2 regions of the Aureimonas populi genome follow, and region 2 is predicted to be linked to the other one. Evidence: predicted binding sites of a transcription regulator. Region 2 holds the regulator's gene; the other holds the start of a gene.
The links. The regulator HrcA, encoded in region 2, represses chaperone genes, less so after heat shock. The targets are predictions, from matches to a motif close to GTTAGCACTCNCNNNNNGNGAGTGCTAAC.

Region 1 (11,421 bases), 1.8 Mb from region 2:
CAGTCTTCGCGCGATCTTCAATGGACTCTCCATGGTCGGGAGGACGGCCCTGGAGGCCGCCCTTCACCGATGACGATCAGCCCGGCCGGGTCATCGCGGCGGGGTCGACGATGCGGTCGTAGTCCTCGCCGGTGACGAGGCCGGTGCGCAGGGCCTCCTCGCGCAGGGTCGTGCCGTTCTTGTGGGCGGTCTTGGCGATGGTCGCGGCGTTGTCGTAGCCGATGGTGGGGGCCAGCGCCGTCACCAGCATCAGCGACTGCTGCATCAGGTCCTTGATGCGGTCCTCATTGGCCTTGATGCCGTCCACGCAATGCTCGCGGAAGGAATCCATGCCGTCGCCCAGCAGCCGGATGGAGGAGAGGACGGCGTTGGCGATGACGGGCTTGAAGACGTTCAGCTCGAAATGCCCCTGGGAAGCGGCCACCGTCACCGTGGTCTCGTGGCCGAAGACCTCGGCGGCCACCATGGTCAGCGCCTCGCACTGCGTCGGGTTCACCTTGCCGGGCATGATGGAGGAGCCGGGCTCGTTCTCCGGCAGGGACAATTCGCCCAGCCCCGAGCGCGGGCCGGAACCGAGGAAGCGGATGTCGTTGGCGATCTTGAACAGATCGGTCGCCAGCGCGTTCAGCGAGCCGTGGAAGAAGGCCAGTGCCCCGTGCGAGGCCAGCGCCTCGAACTTGTTTTCGGCGGTGCGGAAGGGCAGGCCGGTCAGGCGCGCAACCTCATCGGCGATCTTCACGTCGAAGCCCACCGGCGCGTTCAGCCCGGTGCCCACGGCCGTGCCGCCCTGCGCCAGCGCGTGGACGTCCTCCAGGGCCTGCTCGATGCGCCGCTTGCCGAGCTTGAGCGCCGCCGCATAGCCGGAGAACTCCTGCCCCAGCGTGATCGGGGTGGCGTCCTGCGTGTGGGTGCGGCCGATCTTGATGATGCCGTCGAATTCCCGCGCCTTGGCGTCGAGCGAGGCATGCAGCTTGTCGATGGCCGGCAGGACACGTTTGCCGGCCTCGATGGCGACCGCCACGTGGATGGCCGTCGGGAACACGTCGTTGGACGACTGCCCCATATTGACGTGGTCGTTCGGGTGGACCGGCTTCTTGGAGCCCATCTCGCCGCCCAGCATTTCGATGGCTCGGTTGGAGATCACCTCGTTGACGTTCATGTTCGTCTGGGTGCCCGAGCCGGTCTGGTAGACCACCAGCGGGAAATGATCGTCCAGCTTGCCCGAGATCACCTCGTCGGCCGCCTTCTCGATGGCCTCGGCAAGGCTCGCTTCCAGCTTGCCGTAATCGCGGTTGACGCGCGCGGCCGCCTTCTTGACGGTCGCCAGCGCATGGATGACGGCGATGGGCTGCTTGTCCGTGCCGATCTTGAAATTGTTCAGCGAGCGCTCGGTCTGTGCCCCCCAATAGCGATCCGCCGCCACCTCGATCGCGCCGATGGAATCGGTCTCGCGTCTCGTTGCACCCATGATGTCCTCTTCCCTCTCCATGGCGCGGCGCGCCGCAAATCCCGCTCCGCGCGTTATCACGAAGGGCGGGAGGGAGGAACCCTCAAGGCGCGCACGAAAAAGACCGCCCCCTTTCGGGAGCGGCCTCGTCATGAACCGTAGGTGCGTCCGGTCAGTGGCCGGTCTGGTCCTTCACGGCGTCCTTGACCTTGCCGTAGTTCTTCTGGGTCTTGCCCTCGACCTGGTCGATCTGGCCTTCGGCCTGGAGGCGCTCGTTGCCGACCGCCTTGCCGGCGGCTTCCTTGATGTTGCCGCCGATTTCCTTGGCGCCGCCCTTGATCTGGTTGCTGTCCACCATATCCGTTCTCCTCGAATATTCTCTCGGCGGCGATGGCCGTCGATATTGAAGGAAGAACGGGGCAGGCGCCCGGTCGGTTCCCGCCGATTGCGCCGGCCGGTTGCGGAGGGCGCATGGGGCGCACGAAAAAAGGGGCCCGGCGAACCGGACCCCTTCCCTGTTTTCCAGAGATGGACGGGACTTAGAAGTCCATGCCGCCCATGCCGCCCATGCCGCCGCCCGGCATGGCGGGCATGGAGCCGCCGTCCTTCTTGGGAGCCTCGGAGATCATCGCCTCGGTGGTGACGAGCAGGCCGGCGACCGAAGCCGCGTCCTGCAGGGCCGAGCGGACGACCTTGACCGGATCGACGATGCCGAACTGGATCATGTCGCCGTATTCGCTGGTCTGGGCGTTGTAGCCGAAGGTCGTGGACTCGTTCTCGAGGATCTTGCCCACCACGATGGAGCCTTCGCCGCCGGCATTGGTGACGATCTGGCGAAGCGGGGCCTGGAGCGCGCGGCGCACGATGGTGATGCCCGCTTCCTGGTCCTGGTTCTCGCCCTTGATCGTCAGCGCGTTGGAGGCGCGCAGCAGCGCCACGCCGCCGCCGGCCACGATGCCTTCTTCCACGGCCGCGCGGGTCGCGTTGAGGGCGTCGTCGACGCGGTCCTTCTTCTCCTTCACCTCGACCTCGGTCGCGCCGCCGACGCGGATGACCGCCACGCCGCCTGCGAGCTTGGCCAGGCGCTCCTGGAGCTTCTCGCGGTCGTAGTCCGAGGTGGTCTCCTCGATCTGCGCCTTGATCTGGCCGACACGGGCCTTGATGCCCTCGGACTCACCGTTGCCATCGACGATGGTGGTGTTTTCCTTGGTGATCGAGATCTTCTTGGCGCGGCCGAGCATGTCGAGCGAGACGTTCTCGAGCTTGATGCCGAGATCCTCGGAGATGACCTGACCGCCGGTGAGGATCGCGATGTCCTCAAGCATCGCCTTGCGGCGATCGCCGAAGCCCGGCGCCTTGACGGCGGCGATCTTCAGGCCGCCGCGCAGCTTGTTGACGACGAGCGTGGCCAGCGCCTCGCCCTCTACGTCCTCGGCGATGATGACGAGCGGCTTGCCCGACTGCACCACGGCCTCGAGGACCGGCAGCATCGCCTGGAGGTTGGAGAGCTTCTTCTCGTGCAGGAGGATGTAGGGGTCCTCCAGCTCGGCGACCATCTTCTCGGCATTGGTCACGAAGTACGGCGACAGGTAGCCACGGTCGAACTGCATGCCCTCGACGACCTCGAGCTCGGTCTCGGCGGTCTTGGCCTCCTCGACCGTGATGACGCCCTCGTTGCCGACCTTCTGCATCGCCGAGGCGATCATCTGGCCGATTTCCTTCTCGCCATTGGCCGAGATGGTGCCGACCTGCGCGACCTCGTCCGAGGTCTCGATCTTGCGGGCCGAGGACAGGAGCGTCTCGACGACCTTGGCGACGGCCGAATCGATGCCGCGCTTGACGTCCATCGGGTTCATGCCGGCGGCGACGGCCTTGCCGCCCTCGCGGACGATGGCCTGGGCCAGGACCGTCGCGGTGGTGGTGCCGTCACCGGCCTTGTCGTTGGTCTTCGAGGCCACTTCGCGCACCATCTGGGCGCCCATGTTCTCGAACTTGTCCTCCAGCTCGATCTCCTTGGCGACGGAAACGCCGTCCTTGGTGATGCGCGGAGCGCCGAACGACTTGTCGATCACGACGTTGCGGCCCTTGGGGCCGAGCGTGACCTTCACCGCATCGGCGAGAATGTCGACGCCGCGCAGCATGCGCTCGCGGGCATCACGACCGAACTTGACTTCTTTAGCAGCCATTTGTCTGTCTCCTCGGCGCCCCGCGGGGCGGTCGGCGCCGTTTCAAAAGGAAGGGAAGTTGCGAAGGCGCTGGCGTCAGCCGACGATCCCGAGGATGTCGGATTCCTTCATGATGAGCAGGTCCTCGCCGCCGAGCTTGATCTCGGTGCCGGACCACTTGCCGAAGAGGATGCGGTCGCCGGCCTTGACCTCGAGCGGGTTGACCTTGCCGGTCTCGTCACGCGCGCCGGCGCCGACGGCGACGATCTCGCCTTCCTGCGGCTTCTCCTTGGCGGTGTCGGGAATGATGATCCCGCCTGCCGTCTTGCTTTCCGACTCGACACGGCGCACGACGACGCGGTCGTGCAGGGGACGGAAGTTCACATTGGCCATCGAACAGAACCTTCGTTGTTGTCGCCGGGCTTCACGCCCGGCCAATCGATTGGCACTCCCCGAAGGCGAGTGCTAGCGAAGCGGAGATAAGGCTCGCGCAGGGTTCCTGTCAAGGTGCATCCGCCCGCCATTTCGCCGCCGGAGGTCCTTGCGCGCCCGGGCGACAAGTTTAGGGGCCCGCCGAAGCGGGCGTTAAGACATGGCCTCTATCCTTCCGGCCCACGATCTCGGCGTCTCGGGGTCTTGAGCCGGGATAGACGAATGAACCACCAGCGCCGCCGCAAGGGCCCTCGTTCCTTTCTGTCGGACAGACGCGGCAATTTCGCGGTCATCACCGCCCTGGCCGCCGTCCCGGTCATCTTCACGATCGGCGGGGCGCTGGACTTCAACATGTTCTACGCCAACCGGGTGCGCGTCCAGAACGCGGCCGACGCGGCGGCGCTGGCGGCGGCCAAGCAATTCAACACCGACCCCGACTCGGGCAGGCTGGAAAGCTTCGCGCGCGACTACTTCGCCGCCAATGCCGGCGAGCTGTTCCGCTCCAGCACCGAGCTGCATTACGAGGGCGTCTCGTTCAACGAGCACAATGTGCGCGAGCTGGCGATCAGCGTGGACTATTCCTACCGGCCGATGTTCCTGCCTCTCATGGCCGGCGTCTTCGAGGGGATGGGCGACAGCTTCTCCGAGGTCCGCAGCGTGATCGCCATCGGCAACACCACGCTGGAGGTGGCGCTGGTGCTGGACACGTCCGGCTCGATGAACGATTCGCCCTCCGGCGGCGGTAGCAGCAAGATCGAGACGCTGCGCGAGGTGGCCGAGACGGCCGTCGACAGCCTGCTCCAGAACAGCGGCGTTTCCGGCCTGGAGAAACCCTCGCAGGTCTCCATCGTGCCCTTCGCCGGCGCGGTGAATGTGGGGGCGGACCATCTGCGGGCCGCCTGGATGGACCCCAAGGGCCTCTCGCCGATCCACCACGAGAATCTCGACTGGGCCAGCTACAACTGGTCGTCGGACACGACGAAGACCGTCAACCAGATCTCGCGCAATCTCGGCACCACCGAGAAAGGCCCCTGGGTGCTCAAGTCGAACCCGGCCGTCCATCTGACGCGACAGTACATCTACGAGAACATGCGCGAGCAGTCCGTCTCGTTCGACTTCACCAGATGCCCGACGGCGATGACCGCCACCACCACGACGAGCAGCGTGACGTGCACCTGGACGAACCGCAATCCAGGCAGCTTCGCCATGACGGTCAGCCGGCAGACGGGCGCCTTCAGGAACTGCAACCTGGGCTCCGACCCGACCTGCCATCCGCCCTATACGCTGACGCCGACCGGCACCACGCCCCTGTTCCCCTTCGCCGGCTGCGTCGAGGCGCGTCCGGGCATCTACGCGCTGACCGACGACACGCCCACGGAAAGCAACCCATCGACGCTCTTCGTGCCCTATTTCGCGCCCGACGAGTACGACATCCACTCGCAGGTGTCCTTCGGCAACAACTGGCTGAACGACAGGGGGTGGGAGCGCAACAGCTACGTCAATTACGACACCAACCGGTGGGCCAACGGCGAGAACGTCGGCTGGCTTGCCCCCACGGGAATCTACGCCCTGCGCGACCACCGGGGCAGCCGCAGCGAGAATGACATGCGCAGCTCGCAACAGGACGTGCGCAAATATCTCATGCGGCCCACCAAGGTGCTCGGGCGCTCGAAGCCGGGCACCAACAATGCCGGCTCACCCTCCTATATCTGCGAATCGGCCCCCATCCTGCCGTTGACCGACAATGCGGCGGCCGCCATCGCTCATATCCGGTCGCTGGACGCGTCCGGCGCCACCAATGTGGAGGAGGGCGTCGGCTGGGGCTGGCGCACTCTCTCGCCGAACGAGCCCTTCACCGGCGGGCGGGCGCGGGGCGAGGAGGACAACATCAAGGCCATCATCCTGATGACCGACGGCGCCAACACCTATTACGCCAACGATACGCTCAACAAGTCCGGCTACGGCGCCTACGGCTACGCCGCGCAGGGGCGCATCTTCGAGAACACCACCGTACCCTCCGGCACCTACACCAACGCGAACTTCTCGCGCGCCATGAACCAGCGCACGGCCCAGATCTGCGAGAATGCCCGCAATGACGGGCGCGTGCCCGTGACCAACGCGCGCGGCGAGCCGCGGATGGTGGACGGCAGGCAGGTGACGCGCGACGGCGTGATCATCTACACCATCGCCTTCGACATTCCGAGGAGCGATCAGGCGACGGTCTTCCCGCTCCTGAAAGGCTGCGCCTCCTCCTATCTGGACGATCAGCGCGCCGGTCGCGCGCGCGACCTGGAGCGGACCTATTTCTACGAGGCCTCCAGCAACGAGAAGCTGCGGCAGGCCTTCGCCGACATCGTCGCCTCCCTGTCGAGCCTTCGCATCGCGCGCTGAGCCGCCCTTGACCGACCGGAGCGCGCTGACTATCGCCTCGGGCCATGAAGCCAGCCGAGGGCGGCCACGGGCAGAAGGGGCAGGCGATGGAACAGCCGGACACGGCGAGCGCGCTGGCGGCGATCGGGACGCTCGGCGAAATCGTGGGCAACTACGACGCGATCCTGTGCGATGTCTGGGGCGTCGTCCATGACGGGGTCGTCAAGTCGCCGGAAGCCGAGGCGGCGCTGATCGCGGCGCGGGGCAAGGGCCTGGAGGTCGTGCTCGTCACCAATTCGCCGCGCCTCTCAGCGGGCGTCCAGGCGCAGCTCGACGCGCTCGCCGTCTCGCGGCAGGCCTATGACCGCATCGTCACCTCGGGCGATGCGACGCGCGTCCTCATCCAGCAGGGCCCCCGGCGGCTCTTCCATATCGGTCCCGCCCGCGACGCGGACATTTTCGAGGGGCTCGACATCGAGCTGGTCGGGGAGGAGGAGGCGCAGGCCGTCGTCGCCACGGGGCTGACGGACGACGAGAGCGAAACGCCGGAGGATTACGCCGGCCTCCTCGCCCGTATGGCGGCGCGGGGGCTTCCCTTCGTCTGCGCCAACCCGGACATCGTGGTGCATCGGGGCGAGCGGCTGGTCTATTGCGCCGGCGCGCTGGGGCGCGGCTACGGCGAGGCCGGCGGCACGGTGCGCCTGGCCGGCAAGCCGCACCGGCCGATCTACGAGGTGGCGCTCGCCGGCCTGAAGCATCCGAACCCCCGCCTCCTGTGCATCGGCGACGGGCTCTTCACCGACGTGGCGGGCGCGGCCGCCATCGGCGCCGACGCGCTTTTCGTGCGCGAGGGCATTCATCGCGACGAGCTGCGCGCGGCGGACGGCGACGTCGCCGCGCTGGCGGCGGAGCTGGCCGGGCGCGGCGTCGCCGCGCGCTACGTGATCCCGCAGCTCGTATGAGCCCTGCGCGCTTCACGCGTATCTTCGGCGAGAGCGCCCTGCCGGCGCATCTGCGCGGCGGGGTGGTGGCCATCGGCAATTTCGACGGCGTGCATCGCGGGCACCAGGCGGTGCTGGCCAGCGCCGGCCGCATCGCGCGCGAGCGGGGCCTGCCGCTTCTGGCGCTCACCTTCGAGCCGCATCCGCGCACGCTGTTCCAGCCGGGCCGGCCGGTGCCCCGCCTGACGCCCGCGCCGCTCAAGGCGCGGCTGCTCCGCGCGCTCGGCTTCTCGGCGGTGGTGGAGCAGGACTTCACCCGCGATTTCGCGGCGCTGACCGCCGCCGAGTTCGTCTCGGCCGTCCTCGTGCGGCGGCTCGGCGCGGCGCATGTGGTGGCCGGCTTCGACTTCGGCTTCGGCGCGCGGCGCGGCGGCGATCCGGCCTATCTGCGTGCGGCGGGCGAGGCCGAGGGCTTCGGTGTCACCATCATCGAGGCCCATGGCGACGAGGGCGGCGTCGTCTCCTCCAGCCGCATCCGCGAGGATCTGGCGGCCGGCGACGTGGCGGGCGCGGCCGGGCTGCTCGGCTGGCGCTGGACGGTGGAGGGCGAGATCGGCCATGGGCGAAAGCTCGGGCGCACGCTCGGCTATCCCACCGCCAACATGGCGCTGCCGTTCCCCGCGCTTCTCCAGCACGGCATCTACGCGGTGCGCCTTCGCCGCGCCGGCGGCGCGCTGCACGGGGGCGTGGCCAGCTACGGGCGCCGCCCGACCTTCGACGACGGGGCGCCTCTGTTCGAGACCTTCCTCTTCGACTTTTCGGGCGATCTCTACGGCGAGACCGTTTCGGTCTCCATCTTCCGGCGCCTGCGCGGCGAGGAGAAGTTTGCCGATGTCGCCGCGCTCGTCGCGCGGATGGACGAGGACGCGGCAGAGGGCCGCGCCCTCCTGGCCGCCGCCGAGCCGCTTTCGGATCTCGACCGCGCGATCGCCTTCTAAGAGAGCGTTTGAGAATTCGGCGGCGGAAAGGACCCGCAGGACCGACCCGCCCGAATTCTCAAACGCTCTCTAAAAGTCCTTGTGTGGCGGCGCGCGCGGTTGATAGAGAACCGCCATGCGCGACGGATCGTCTCTTTCTCTGCGCCTGACGGGGCGAATTAGCCGCCCGGCCTCGCCGGCGCGCTGAAGGCGCGCGGCGGTGGCCGGGATGCCGCCCCGCCCTGCGCCCGTTCGAGGCGCCTTTCCATGCCTGCCGCCCGAGCCGATCCCCGGCCGGCGGCCGAGACCCGAAAGACGCCATGACCGACAGCCAGACCGCGCCCGACTATTCCAAGACCCTGTTCCTGCCGCAGACCGAGTTTCCCATGCGGGCGGGCCTGCCCGAGGCCGAGCCGAAATGGGTGGAGCGCTGGGATGCGATGGACCTCTACGGCAAGCTGCGCGAGGCCGGAAAGGGGCGGCCGAAATACGTGCTGCACGACGGCCCGCCCTATGCCAACGGCAATCTCCATATCGGCCACGCGCTGAACAAGATCCTGAAGGACGTCATCACCCGCTCCTTCCAGATGCGTGGGCGCGACGCCAATTACGTGCCGGGCTGGGACTGCCACGGCCTGCCCATCGAATGGAAGATCGAGGAGCAGTACCGCGCCCGCGGCCGCGACAAGGACGAGGTGCCGGTCAACGAGTTCCGGCAGGAATGCCGCGATTTCGCCGCCCATTGGGTGGGCGAGCAGTCGCGCGAGTTCCGCCGCCTGGGGGTGGAGGGCGATTTCAAGAACCCGTATCTGACCATGGCCTTCGAGGCCGAGAGCGTCATCGCGGGCGAACTCCTGAAATTCGCCACCAGCGGCCAGCTCTATCGCGGCTCCAAGCCCATCATGTGGTCGGTGGTGGAGAAGACCGCGCTGGCCGAGGCCGAGGTCGAATATCACGACCATGAGAGCGATACGGTCTGGGTGAAGTTCCCGGTCCGGGGGGAGGGGGCGCTCTCCGGCGCCTCCATCGTCATCTGGACCACCACCCCCTGGACGATGCCCGGCAACCGCGCCATCGCCTATTCAGGCCGCGTGGCCTACGGCCTCTACGAGGTGACGGCGCCCGAGGATGCGGACAATCCGCGCTGGGCGCGGCAGGGTGAAAGGCTCGTCCTGGCCGATGCGCTGGCGGCCGATGTGTTCGCCAAGGCCCGCGTGCCCGAGGGTGGCTACCGGCGCGTGGCGGCGGTGGCGGCGGCCGATCTCTCTGGCCTCGCCTGCGACCATCCCCTGAAGGGCCTTGCCGGCGGCTACGAATTCGCCGTGCCCCTGCTCGAGGGCGACCATGTCACCGAGGAGGCCGGCACCGGCTTCGTCCACACCGCGCCCGGCCACGGACGCGAGGATTTCGACGTGTGGATGGCCATGCGGCGCGCGCTGGAGGCGCGCGGCATCGACCCCGCCATCCCCTTCACCGTGGACGACGACGGCTTCTACACCAGGGACGCGCCGGGCTTCGGGCCGGAAGCGCCGGGTGGGGCCGCGCGCGTCATCGACGACAAGGGCAGGAAGGGTGACGCCAACAAGCGCGTGATCGACGCGCTGGTGGAGCGCGGGATGCTGCTGGCGCGCGGCCGGCTGAAGCATTCCTACCCGCATAGCTGGCGCTCCAAGAAGCCGGTGATCTTCCGCAACACGCCGCAATGGTTCGTCCACATGGACAAGGACCTGGGCGGTTACGGCCTGGCCGAGACGAATCTGCGCGAGGGCGCCGACACCTTGCGCGGCCGCGCGCTCGCCGCCATCGACCAGACGCGCTTCGTGCCGGCCTCCGGGCAGAACCGCCTGCGCGGCATGATCGCCGAGCGGCCCGACTGGGTGCTTTCGCGCCAGCGCGCCTGGGGCGTGCCGATCTGTGTCTTCGTGGACGAGGACGGCGCGATCCTGAAGGACGAGGCCGTCAACGCGCGCATCACCGCCGCCTTCGCGGCCGAGGGCGCCGACGCCTGGTTCACCGACGGCGCCAAGGAGCGCTTCCTGGGCAACGAGCACGATCCGCGCAAGTGGACGCAGGTTCGCGACATCCTCGACGTCTGGTTCGATTCGGGCAGCACCCACGCCTTCTGCCTGGAACGGCGCCCCGACCTGAAATGGCCCGCCGACCTCTATCTGGAGGGCTCTGACCAGCATCGCGGCTGGTTCCATTCCTCGCTGCTGGAGGCCTGCGGCACGCGCGGCCGCGCACCCTACGACGCCGTCCTCACCCATGGCTTCGTCATGGACGAGGAGGGGCGCAAGATGTCGAAGTCCCTGGGCAACATCGTCACGCCGCAGGAGGTCATCAAGCAGTCGGGCGCCGACATCCTGCGCCTGTGGGTGGTCTCTTCCGACTATTCGGAGGATCTGCGCCTCGGCAAGACGATCCTCCAGACCAATGTCGACGCCTATCGCAAGCTGCGCAACACCATCCGCTGGATGCTCGGCACGCTGGCCCACGACACGGGGGAGGACGTGCCCCTTGCCGAGATGCCCGAGCTGGAGCGCCTGATGCTCCATCGCCTGGCCGAGATCGGCGAGGTGGTCGAGAAGGGCTATGACGGCTTCGACTTCAAGCGCATCGCAAGGACGCTGCTCGACTTTGCCGTGGTGGAGCTGTCGGCCTTCTATTTCGACATCCGCAAGGACGCGCTCTACTGCGACGCCCCGTCTTCCACACGCCGCAAGGCCGCCCTGCAGGTGGTGCGGCTGATCTTCGACAGGCTCGTCACCTGGATGGCCCCGCTCCTGCCCTTCACCACCGAGGAGGCATGGCTCTCGCGTCACCCGCAGGCGGTCTCGGTGCATCTGGAAGCGTTCCGCCCGGCGGGCGAGGGCTGGCGCGACGACGCGCTGGCCGCGCGCTGGGCCCAGCTCCGGCGCGTTCGCCGCGTCGTCATGGGCGCGCTGGAGGAGAAGCGCCGCGCCAAGGAGATCGGCTCCTCGCTGGAGGCCGCGCCCATCGTGCATATCGAGGACGAGGCCCTGCGCGCGCTGGTGTCCTCCACCGACTTTGCCGAGATCGCCATCACCAGCGCCCTTTCGGTCTCGGGC
Region 2 (11,421 bases):
GTAGCCGCGCGTCGTCTTGTCGAAGCCGCGGTTGAACCAGCCGAAGGGCCCGCGCTTGGCGTGGCCGTGGCCCGCCTTGATCGGCTTCAGGAAGGTCGCGCACAGCGCCGGGGTGAGCGACAGGGCGAGGAAGCCCGAGAACAGGATGGAGGTCGCCATCGTCAGCGAGAACTGCTGGTAGATGATGCCCACCGAGCCCGGGAAGAAGGCAAGCGGAATGAACACCGAGGTCAGCACCAGCACGATGCCGATGAGGGCGCCGGTGATCTGGTCCATCGCCTTGCGGGTCGCCTCCTTGGGGGGCAGCCCTTCCGTGGCCATGATACGCTCGACATTCTCGACCACCACGATGGCGTCGTCGACGAGGATGCCGATCGCCAACACCATGGCGAACATCGTCAGGACGTTGACCGAGAAGCCGGCGATCAACATGACCGCGAGCGTGCCCGACAGCGCGATCGGCACCACGAGGGTGGGGATGATCGTGTAGCGGAAGTTCTGCAGGAACACGAACATCACGATGAAGACGAGCACGACCGCCTCGATCAGCGTCATGATCACCGTCTGGATCGAGGCCGAGACGAAGGGCGTCGTGTCGTAAGGGATGGCGTAGCTCACCCCCTGAGGGAACAGCGGCGCGAGGCGCTCCATGACCTCCCGCACGCCCGCCGACGTGTCCAGCGCGTTGCCGGTGGGCGAGAGCTGCACGCCGATGGCCGCCGAGGGCTGGCCGTTCAGGAAGGTGTTGAAGTTGTAGCTTTCCGCGTCCACCTCCACGCGCGCCACGTCCGACAGGCGCACCAGGGCCCCATCGGCGTTGGAGCGCAGGACGATCGCGCCGAACTCCTCGGGCGTGCGCAACTGGCCCTGCACGAGGATCGTGGCGGTGGTCTGCTGGCTCACGGGGTTGGGCTGGGCGCCGATGGAACCGGCCGCGACCTGGGCGTTCTGCTGCGTGATGGCCGCCGTGATGTCGTCGACGGAAAGATTGAGGCCGACGAGCTTGTCAGGGTCGATCCACACGCGCATGGCGCGCTCGGAGGCGAAGAGCTGCGCCCGGCCCACGCCTTCGACGCGCCGCACCTCGTTCAGGACGTTGCGCGTGATGTAATCGCCGAGCGCGACCGCGTCGTACTCGCTGTTCTCCTCGGCGACGAGGGAGATCACCATCAGGAAGCTCGATCCGGCCTCCTCCACCAGCACGCCCTGCTGCATAACCTGTTGCGGCAGCGAGGATTCCACGCGGCGCAGCCGGTTCTGCGTATCCACCACGGCCTGCGAGACGTCGGTGCCCGATTCGAAGGTGACGGTGATGGAGACCGCGCCCGTCGCTTCCGAGGTGGACTCGAAATAGAGCAGGCCCTCGATGCCGTTCAGCTCCTCCTCGATCGGCTGAGTGACCTGGAGGTAGAGGTCCTCGGGCGAGGCGCCGGGGAAGGCGGTCGAGATCGTGATCTGAGGCGGCGCGACGTTCGGATATTGCGACACCGGCAGGCTGGGCAGTGCCAGGACGCCGGCGAGCGTGATGAAGATGGCGATGACCCATGCGAAGATGGGCCGATCGATGAAGAAACGAGGCATCGGAGGCGGCCTTTACTGTGCGGCTTCGGCGCGGGGCGTGGGCGAAGGCACAGCGTCCCCTTGCGTGTTCTCGGCCTCGCTCTCGCCCTCGGCCGGCGGCGTCTCGGCTTCGGCCGCCGGCTCTTCCGGCTGCGCTTCCTCGGCGGGCGCGGCCGCGGGGGCTTGCTCTCCGCCCTCGGCCGGGGCGCTGGCGGACTCGCCCACGCCGCCTTCCCACGGAACCGGCGTCACTGTGGCGCCCGGACCGGTCTTCTGGAAGCCGTCCGCGACGACGCGCTCACCCACCGAAAGGCCCTGCGAGATCACACTGCGATTGCCGACCTCGCGTGCCACCATGACGGGCCGCGCCTCCACGACGTTCTCGGCGTTCACGATATAGAGCAACGCGCGCCCGGCCGTGTCGCGCTGAAGCGACTGGTTGGGCACGGCGATGGCGTTCTGGTCCACGCCCTGCTCCACCGCCACGCGCACATACATGCCCGGAAGCAGGGTGCCGTCGGGATTGGGGAATTCGGCGCGCAGCGTCACCTGGCCGCTGGTGGGCTCCACCGTGGCCTCGGAGAACAGGAGCCGGCCCGTATGCGGGTGCTCGCTGCCGTCGTCGAGCATCAGCTTCACCTGCGCCACGTCCGGCTCGATCTCGGTCAGCGCGCCCGTGCGCAGCGCCTCGCGAAGGCGCAGCAGTTCGGCGACCGGCTGCTGGATATCGGCGTAGACGGGGTCGAGCTGCTGGATGGTGGCCAACGCCTCGGTGCCCGTCGCGCTCACCAGCGCGCCCTCAGTCACCAGTGCGCGGCCGATACGCCCGGAGATGGGCGCGCGCACGGTGGCGTAGTCGAGATTGATCTGGGCAGTGCGAAGGTTGGCCTGGGCGGAGGCCAGATCGGCCTGCGCCTGCGCCTGCGCGGCCTCGGCCGTTTCCAGGTTCGCCGTGCCCAGCGTGTTGCGCTGCACAAGAGTGCGGGTGCGCTCGGCCTCCTGCGTCGCCTGCCGCAAGACGGCCTCGGCGCGCGCCACGCTGGCCTCGGCAGCCTGCACCTGCACCTCGAAGGTCACCGGATCGATCCGGAAGAGCGGATCACCCTCCTCCACATCGATTCCCTGCTCGAAGATACGCTCCAGCACGATGCCGCCCACGCGGGGCCGAACCTCTGCGATGCGCGTGGGCGAGATGCGACCCGGAAGCTCCGAAACGACGGGGATCGACTCGAGGCTCACCTCCACGATGCCCACCGGCGAGGGCGGAGGCGCGGCCTGCTGGGCTTGCGCCGCAGGCTCCTGCTCCTGGCAACCGGCGAGAAACGCGAGCGATAGGGCGGCGGCGAAAAGGCGAGCCGGACGGAACGCTGACATGAAAGGCACCCGAAAGAGGACGAGACGTATCAGGCGGCCCCGCAATGCGGACCCGGCTCCACGACTACGTATTGCCGCGCAACATACATACATGTATAAATCTTTGCAACGAGGGAGCCGCGAAATTGCGTCGCACGAAGTCAGCAGCACTGGAGACGCGGGAGGCGCTTCTCGACGCCGCGGAGGCGGTGTTCCACGAAAAGGGCGTGTCGGCCGCGACGCTCAACGACATCGCCCGCGCGGCCTGCCTCACGCGCGGGGCCATCTACTGGCATTTCGCCGACAAGGCCGCCCTGTTCGAGGCGATGCAGGAGCGCGGCCGCCTGCCGCAGGAATACATGGCCGCCTTCATGAAGGCGGCCGGCTCGAACGACCCTTTCCAGCGGATTCTCGACATCTCGCTGGACGCCCTGCGCTATCTGGCCTCCAACGAGCGCTCGCAGCGCATCTGCTCCATCATGCTCCTGCGTTGCGAGTATGTGGGGGAGATGGGCGAGGTGCTTGCCCGGATGCGTTCCGCCGACAGCGACGTTCACAATGTCGTGCGCGCCATATTTCTGGACGCGTCGGAGCGCGGGCTGCTGTCCTCGCGCTGGACCCCGGATTCGGCGGCGCTCGCCCATGTCGCCTGCATGGCGGGGCTGATCAACCAGTGGCTTCGCAGCGAGAAGGAGTTCGACATCCTGAGCGTCGGCGAACCGATGCTGAGCGCGCTGTTCGCCAGCTTCGCCGAGCCATCTTGCTGCCCCGAAGGCGCGGGCACGCAATCCTGAGCGGCCTCAGCCGCGCCATGCGTCCGGCACATGCGCCGGCCAGCGCCGCGGCGTGACGGCCACGATATCGAAGCGCAGCGAAATGCGCGCATGGTCGCGCTGGCGTGCCAGCCAGAGGTCGGCGGCGGCCGCGATGCGCCGTTGCGCGGCGGGGCCCACCGCCTCCATCGCCTCGGCCAGGGTCGGGCGCGCCTTCACCTCCACCACCGCCACGACATCGCCGCGCCGGGCGATCAGGTCGATCTCGCCGAGCCTGGTGCGATAACGCACAGCAAGGATGCGGTAGCCCTTCAGGCGCAGCGCCCAGGCCGCCAGCCATTCGGCCCGGTGGCCCTTGGCGTGGAAGGCGCGGCGGCGCTCGGCTCTCACCCCGCGCCCTTCAGGCTGAGCGCCAGCGCATAGAGCTCTCGCTTCGAAAGGCCGGTCAGGCGCGCGGCCTCGGCGGCGGCCTGCGCCGGCTTCATCTCGGCCAGAAGCCCCTTGAGGATGGACGGCGCGTCGGCCTCTCCGCCCCCTTCCCCGGCCGGAGGCGGACCGACACACACGACGATCTCTCCGCGCACCCGCTCCATGGCCCCGAAGGAGGCGGCCAGCTCCGGCAGGGGGCCCCGATAGATCGTCTCGTGCATCTTGGTCAGCTCGCGGCAGACGGCGGCCGGCCGGGCGCCGAGGACGAGCGCCATCTCCGAAAGGCTCGCGGCCACGCGGTTGGGCGATTCGAAGAAGATGAGCGTCCCTGGCACGCGCGCCAGCTCCTCCAGCCGCTTGCGCCGGCCGGTCTCCTTGGAGGGCAGGAATCCTGCGAAGAAGAAGGCGTCGCACGGCAGGCCGCTGGCCAGGAGCGCGGCCAGCGGCGCCGAGGCGCCCGGCACCGGCACCACCGGAATGCCGGCCGCGATGGCGCGCTCCGCCAGCCGGAAGCCGGGATCGGAAACGAGCGGCGTGCCGGCATCCGAGACGAGCGCGACGGAGCGGCCGGCTTGAAGCGCCGCCATCAGCGCCTCGCCCGCCTGCGCCTCGTTATGCTCGTGATAGGAGAGCGGCCGGGCGTCGATGGAAAAGCGCTGGAGCAGCTTGGCCGTCACGCGCGTGTCCTCGCAGGCGAGCTGGTCGGCCCCGGCCAGGATCTCCAGCGCCCGCACGGTGATGTCGGAAAGATTGCCGATGGGCGTGGCGACAAGATAGAGGCCGGGCTCGGGCGCCACGGCCGTGAAGTCTGCGCCGCGCAGCGTGAAACGCCGAGTCCGCTCCTCGCTCATGCCGCCCTCGGCGCCCAGAGGATGACGGCCGCCCCGGTGAGGCAGATCGCCATGCCGATGAGGTCGAACCGGTCGGGCCGCGCCCCTTCCGCGACCCAGAGCCACAGGATGGAGGCGAGGATGTAGATGCCGCCATAGGCGGCGTAGGCACGACCGGCGTGGGAGGCTTCCACCTGCGCCAGAAGCACCGCGAAGGCGATGAGGCAAGCCATGCCCGGCACGAGCCAGAGGGCAGACTTGCCGAGCCGCAGCCAGGCCCAGAAGGCGAAGCAGCCGGCGATCTCGGCCAGCGCCGCGCCCGCATAGACCAGCAGCGTCATGCCAGGTCCGCGACCACGGCGTCGAGCACCAGCATGCCGGCGGGCGTCGCGCGCAGCCTGTCGGGCCCCAGGCGCTCGATCATGCCGTGGCTACGCAGGTCCGCCTCCACCACCGGGTCCACGTCGCGGCCCGTCAGTCGGCGCCAGCGCTTCAGGTCCAGCCCCTCCACGAGGCGAAGGCCCATGAGAAGCAGCTCGTCCGCCTGCTCGGCCGCGCCCAGCGGCTCGTCCTCGGCGATGCCGGCGTCCCAGTCCTCGACCATCTTCAGCCAGGTCTCGGGATGGCGCTCGTTGGAGAGCGCGTGGCGCTTGCCGTCCGGGCCGTTGAGGCGCCCGTGCGCGCCGGGGCCGATGCCGGCATAAAGGCCGTAGCGCCAATAGGTAAGGTTATGGCGCGATTCGGCGCCCGGCACGGCGTGGTTGGAGATCTCGTAGGCCGGCAGGCCCCTCGCGGCGGTGATCTGCTGCGTGGCCTCGTAGAGTTCGGCCGAAAGCTCGCCGTCCGGCACGATGAGCTTGCCGGCCTTGTGGAGCGCGTGGAAGGCCGTGCCCTCCTCGATGGTGAGTTGGTAGAGCGAGAGATGGTCGGCAGCCAGGTCTATGGCCTGCCCCAGTTCCGCCTCCCATCCCGCCACGCTCTGGTTCGGCCGGGCGTAGATGAGGTCGAAGGACAGGCGCGGGAAAATCTCGCGCGCCAGCCGGATGGCGCCGAGCGCCTGCGACACGTCGTGCAGGCGGCCCAGCCGGCGCAGGTCCGTGTCGTTCAGAGCCTGCACGCCGAGAGAAACGCGGTTCACGCCGGCGGCCCGGTAGCCCCGGAAGCGCGTCGCCTCCACGGAGGAGGGGTTGGCCTCCAGCGTGATCTCGGCGCCCTCCTCCACCGTCCAGTTCCCGGCCACGGCCTCCAGTATGGCGCCCACGGTGGCGGGCTCCATCAAGGAAGGCGTGCCTCCGCCGAGGAAGATCGAGGTGACGCGCTCGCCCGCAGAGCGCCGCGCCATCTCGGCGATCTCGCGCCGGAAGGCGGCGACATAGCGTTCCTGGTCCACCGGCTGGTGGCGCACATGGCTGTTGAAGTCGCAATAAGGGCATTTGGCCGCGCAGAACGGCCAGTGGACATAGACGCCGAAGCCCGGATCGCCGGCTGGCGGCGTGAAGGGGCGGATGGCGGTGAGCCGGCCGGAATGGGCGTTCATGACACCCCGAGCGCTTCCCGCGCGAAGATCTGGAAAGCCCGCGCGCGATGCGAGAGCGCCTCCGCCTGGCCGGGCTGCCAGCCGTGCTTCTCGTGGCTTTCCATCTCGCCGAAGGTGAGGCTGCGGCCGGCCGGGAGGAACATCGGATCGTAGCCGAAGCCGAGCGTGCCGCGCGGCGGCCAGACCAGCTCCCCCTCCACCTCGCCGCGGAACTCCCGCGTGCTGCCCTCGGGCGTGGCGAGGCACAGGACGGCCACGAAACGGGCGGTGCGCTTGTCGGAGCCCGTCCCCTGCAGCTTCTCCTCCACCGAGCGCATGGCCATGGTGAAATCCTTCTGCGGGCCGGCCCAGCGGGCCGAGTAGATGCCCGGCTCGCCCCCCAGCGCATCGACGGCCAGCCCCGAATCGTCCGAAAGCGCGAGGAGGCCCGTCGCGCGCGCCGCCGCCAGCGCCTTCAGCCGCGCATTCTCCTCGAAGCTCGTGCCGGTCTCCTCCGGCTCCGGCAGGCCCTTGTCGGCCGCCGAAACCACGTCGAAGCCCAGCGGCGCCAGAAGCTCGCGGAATTCGGCGATCTTGCCGGCATTGTGGCTGGCGATCAGGATGGGGCCGTCCTTGGGGTCGAGAAGGGTCATGGGCTCTTCAAATCCGGTATCGCTGCCCGCCGCCATTGTGGCGGGCCAAGTTGGCGCAGGGCTTGAGAGCGCCCGGCGGAAGCTCCGGGCCGGCCCCGCAAGGCTTTGCCCACCCTCAGGCGAGGGCCGCGCGCTGTTTCTCCACGAGGGTCGCGATTCCCGCCTTGGCGAGGGAGAGAAGCGCCTGCAACTCCTCCTCGGAGAAGGGGTCGGCCTCGGCGGTGCCCTGGATCTCGACGATGCCGCCCTTGCCGGTCATGACGAAATTGGCGTCCGTGCCGGCCGAGGAATCCTCCAGATAGTCGAGGTCCAGCACCGGCACGCCGTTGTGAATGCCGCAGGAGATGGCCGCGACATGGTCCTTCAGCACCTTGTCGCGCTTCACCATGGAGCGCTGCTCCATCCAGGAAAGGCACTCGGCCAGCGCCACGAAGGCGCCGGTGATGGAGGCCGTTCGCGTGCCGCCATCGGCCTGGATCACGTCGCAGTCGATGGAGATCTGGCGCTCGCCCAGCGCCTGGAGGTCGACCACGGCGCGCAGCGAACGGCCGATCAGGCGCTGGATCTCCTGCGTGCGGCCGGACTGCTTGCCGGAGGCGGCCTCGCGGCGCATCCGCTCGTGCGTGGCGCGCGGCAGCATTCCGTATTCGGCCGTCACCCAGCCCTTGCCGGAATTCTTCAGCCACCCCGGCACGCGCTCCTCCAGGCTCGCCGTGCACAGGACATGCGTGTCGCCGAACCTGACGAGGCAGGAGCCTTCCGCATGGCGCGAGAATCCGCGTTCGAGGGAAACGTCCCGCAGTTGGTCCGCCGCGCGCTTGGAAGGCCGCATGTGATGCTCGTTTTCTGACGATGATCGTGGCCGGTCCTTAACCATGGCGAGCGCGCGGTGCAAAACATTTCCCCGCGCGCCCCTCACCGCTTGGCGTGGCCCCTTCGCGTTCCTATAGTTCCGGCATGGCAACGACACCGGCTTTTCCAGGGGGCGGCCGGGGGCGCATCCCCCTCGACCTGCCCGGCCCGCTCGACGAGCGCTCGCGCGAAATCTTTCGGCTGATCGTGGACACCTATCTGGAGGTGGGCGAGCCCGTGGGCTCGCGCAACCTCTCGCGGCTGCTTTCCACCGCGCTTTCCCCGGCCTCCATCCGCAACGTGATGAGCGATCTGGAGCAGCTCGGCCTCATCTACGCGCCACATGTCTCCGCCGGCCGCCTGCCGACGGAGCTCGGCCTGCGCTTCTTCGTCGACGCCTTTCTGGAAACAGGAGACATGGGCCGCGGCGAGCGAGAGGAGATCGAGGAGAAGGCGCGCGTCCTGGGCGACCAGCGCGGCGTGGAGACGCTCCTCACCGAGGCGAGCCAGCTTCTCTCGGGCCTCTCGCGCGGGGCGGGCCTCGTGGTGACGGGCAAGGCCGATGTCCGGCTGAAGCATATCGAATTCGTGCGGCTGGAGCCCACCCGCGCCCTCGCCGTCCTGGTGGGCGAGAACGGGGAGGTGGAGAATCGCGTGGTGGACCTGCCGGCCGGCACCACCGCCTCCCAGCTCGTGGAAGCCGGCAACTTCCTGAATGCCCACGTGGTCGGGCGCACTCTCGGCGAGGCCCGCGCCTCCATCGCCACGCTCAAGCAGGAGACGGCCGATGCGCTGGACGCCCTGTCGCGCCAGCTCGTGGAGGCCGGGCTCGCGGTGTGGTCGGGCGCATCGGCCGGGCAGCCCTCGCGCCTCATCGTGCGCGGGCGCGCCAATCTCCTGGAGAGCATCACCGCGAGCGAGGATCTGGAGCGCCTGCGCCACCTCTTCGACGACCTCGAAACGCAAAGCTCGATCATCGATCTTCTCGACCTGGCCGAATCCGGCAAGGGCGTGCGCATCTTCATCGGCTCGGAGAACAAGCTCTTCTCCCTCTCGGGCTCCTCGCTGATCGTCGCGCCCTATGCGGACGGGCAGCAGCGCATCGTCGGCGCGGTGGGGGTGATCGGGCCCACGCGCCTCAACTACCGGCGCATCGTGCCGATGGTGGACTACACCGCGCGGCTCGTCTCCCGCCTCCTCGGCGAGGCGGGCGTGCCCACCCGGCCTTGATTTTCACCCGAACGCATTCGATATCGGCCACGACGAGTTTTTCTTCAGTCCGGCGACGCGGGGCGCGGGGCCGACAGGGCCCGCCAGACGCCTCAAGCGCGGCGGAGCAGCATCGGAGCTTGCCGACGAGATGACCATCAGCGACACCGAACACCGCGAGCCCCAGGATCTGGCGCCCGAGGCCCCCGTCGGCGAGGCGCCGGCCGCCGAGGATGCCCCCGCATGGGGCGGTGAGGAGGCGGCCGAGGCCGACCGCGCCCGCATCGAGGCGCTGGAGGCCGAGAACGCGGAGGTGAAGGACCGCATGTTGCGGCTGGCCGCGGAGATGGAGAACCTGCGCCGGCGCACCGAGCGCGAGATCAAGGATGCCCGCCAGTTCGCGGTCGCAAATTTCGCCCGCGACATGCTGTCGGTAGCCGACAATCTCGACCGTGCCCTGGCCGCCGTGCCGGCCGAGGCGCGCGAGGGCGGCGATGCGGGCCTTGCGGCTCTCGTCGAGGGCGTGGAGATGGTGGGCCGCTCCATGCTCTCTTCGCTGGAGCGCCACGGCGTGAAGAAGCTGGAGCCGCAGGGCCAGCGCTTCGACCCCAATTTCCACCAGGCCATGTTCGAGGTGCCCGACCCGCACACGCCCAACAACACCGTCGTCCAGGTGGTGCAGGACGGCTACTCCATCGGCGAGCGGGTGCTGCGCCCGGCCATGGTGGGCGTTTCCAAGGGCGGGCCCAAGGCCAACACCCTCGACACCAGGCCCGGGGTGCCGGACGAGAGCACCAAGGACGCCTGAACGGCGGCTTTCCAGACCCGAGCGACGCGGCGGCCATCGGCCGCCGTTTTCGCGTTTGCCGGGCGCCCGCGCCGCCTTATCTGCCTGCCGGCGGGCTTGTCCGCGCCTGCCGCCGGGGAGGATCGCGCATGCGTCTGGAGGGAAACGTTGCGCTGGTCACGGGCGCCGGCTCGGGAATCGGCAGGGCCATTGCGGAGGCCTATGCCAGGGAGGGTGCGAGGCTGGCGATCTGCGACCTCGACGAGGCCGCCGCTCGCACGACCGCCTCCGCGATCGAAGAGGCGGGCGGCGAGGCCGTCGCCATCGCCATGGACGTGACGGACGAGGCGGCGGTGAACGCGGGCGTCGACGAGACGGCGAACCGCTTCGGCCGTATCGACACGATGGTCTCCAATGCCGGAATCCAGATCGTCCACCCGATCGAGGACTTCCCCTACGACGAGTTCCGCAAGGTGGTGGATATCCATCTGGGCGGCGCGTTCCTGCTCACCCGCGCCTGCGTGCGGCACATGTATCCCCGGCGCTCCGGGTCGCTCATCTACATGGGTTCGGTGCACAGCCACGAGCCGTCCCCGCTGAAGAGCGCCTATGTGGCGGCCAAGCACGGCATGCTGGGCCTGTGCCGCGTCATGGCGCGCGAGGGCGGCAGGCACGGCGTGCGCTCCAACATCATCTGCCCCGGCTTCGTGAAGACGCCCCTGGTCGAGAGGCAGATCCCGGAACAGGCGCGCGACCTCGGCATTTCGCAGGAGGAGGTGGTCGAGAAGGTGATGCTGGGCCGAACGGTCGACGGGGAGTTCACGACGCTGGAGGATGTCGCCGACATCGCCGTGTTCCTGGCGAGCTTCCGCTCCAGCGCGCTGACGGGCCAATCCATCATTCCCAGCCACGGCTGGTACATGGGCTAAGGAAGCAGATATGGAAATCATCGCCGTTCAACCGATCGTCGCGCTCATCGCGGGCGTTCTCATCCTCGTCATCCCCCGGCTGCTCAACATCATCGTGGCGCTCTACCTGATCTTCATCGGCCTGACGGGCCTCTTCCCCGATATCCTCTAGCCCAGCGGAGAGGCCCTTTGCCCAAGCAGCGCATCGTCATTCTGGGAGGAGGGTCCGGCGGGCTGGAGCTGGCCTCGCAGCTCGGCCGGGCGGATGGGATCGAGACGATCCTCGTCGACAAGAGCCCCAGCCACACCTGGAAGCCGCGCCTGCACGAGATGGCCGCCGGCACGGTCGCGACATCGCTGGCGGAAATCTCCTACTACCTCCTGGCCGCCCTGCGCGGCTTCCGCTTCGAGCAGGGCGAGGTGACGGGCATCGAGCGCGCCGCCCGGCGGGTCCGGCTGGCGGCGGTGACCAGCGCCGACGGCCGGGTTCTCGCCGAAGCCCGCGAGATCGCCTATGATCGCTGCGTGGTGGCGCTGGGCGGGGCGACGCC

Region 1: the regulator HrcA is predicted to act here: its motif matches at 4,054-4,082, upstream of groES (co-chaperone GroES).

Annotation. Positions count from the first base shown of each region.
Region 1 covers NZ_CP072611.1:1,806,907-1,818,327, forward strand. Annotated here, with positions in the region: gene J7654_RS08320 (hypothetical protein) at 1-21, opposite strand, end outside; gene fumC (class II fumarate hydratase) at 77-1,468, opposite strand; gene J7654_RS08330 (CsbD family protein) at 1,620-1,805, opposite strand; gene groL (chaperonin GroEL) at 1,987-3,633, opposite strand; gene groES (co-chaperone GroES) at 3,709-4,005, opposite strand; gene J7654_RS08345 (TadE/TadG family type IV pilus assembly protein) at 4,267-6,435, shown strand; gene J7654_RS08350 (TIGR01459 family HAD-type hydrolase) at 6,522-7,376, shown strand; gene J7654_RS08355 (bifunctional riboflavin kinase/FAD synthetase) at 7,373-8,353, shown strand; gene ileS (isoleucine--tRNA ligase) at 8,653-11,421, shown strand, end outside.
Region 2 covers NZ_CP072611.1:3,787,922-3,799,342, forward strand. Annotated here, with positions in the region: gene J7654_RS18070 (efflux RND transporter permease subunit) at 1-1,581, opposite strand, end outside; gene J7654_RS18075 (efflux RND transporter periplasmic adaptor subunit) at 1,594-2,934, opposite strand; gene J7654_RS18080 (TetR family transcriptional regulator) at 3,060-3,707, shown strand; gene J7654_RS18085 (YraN family protein) at 3,714-4,076, opposite strand; gene rsmI (16S rRNA (cytidine(1402)-2'-O)-methyltransferase) at 4,073-4,966, opposite strand; gene J7654_RS18095 (YnfA family protein) at 4,963-5,286, opposite strand; gene hemW (radical SAM family heme chaperone HemW) at 5,283-6,482, opposite strand; gene rdgB (RdgB/HAM1 family non-canonical purine NTP pyrophosphatase) at 6,479-7,114, opposite strand; gene rph (ribonuclease PH) at 7,230-7,946, opposite strand; gene hrcA (heat-inducible transcriptional repressor HrcA) at 8,072-9,196, shown strand; gene grpE (nucleotide exchange factor GrpE) at 9,327-9,983, shown strand; gene J7654_RS18125 (3-hydroxybutyrate dehydrogenase) at 10,112-10,891, shown strand; gene J7654_RS18130 (DUF3096 domain-containing protein) at 10,902-11,042, shown strand; gene J7654_RS18135 (NAD(P)/FAD-dependent oxidoreductase) at 11,060-11,421, shown strand, end outside.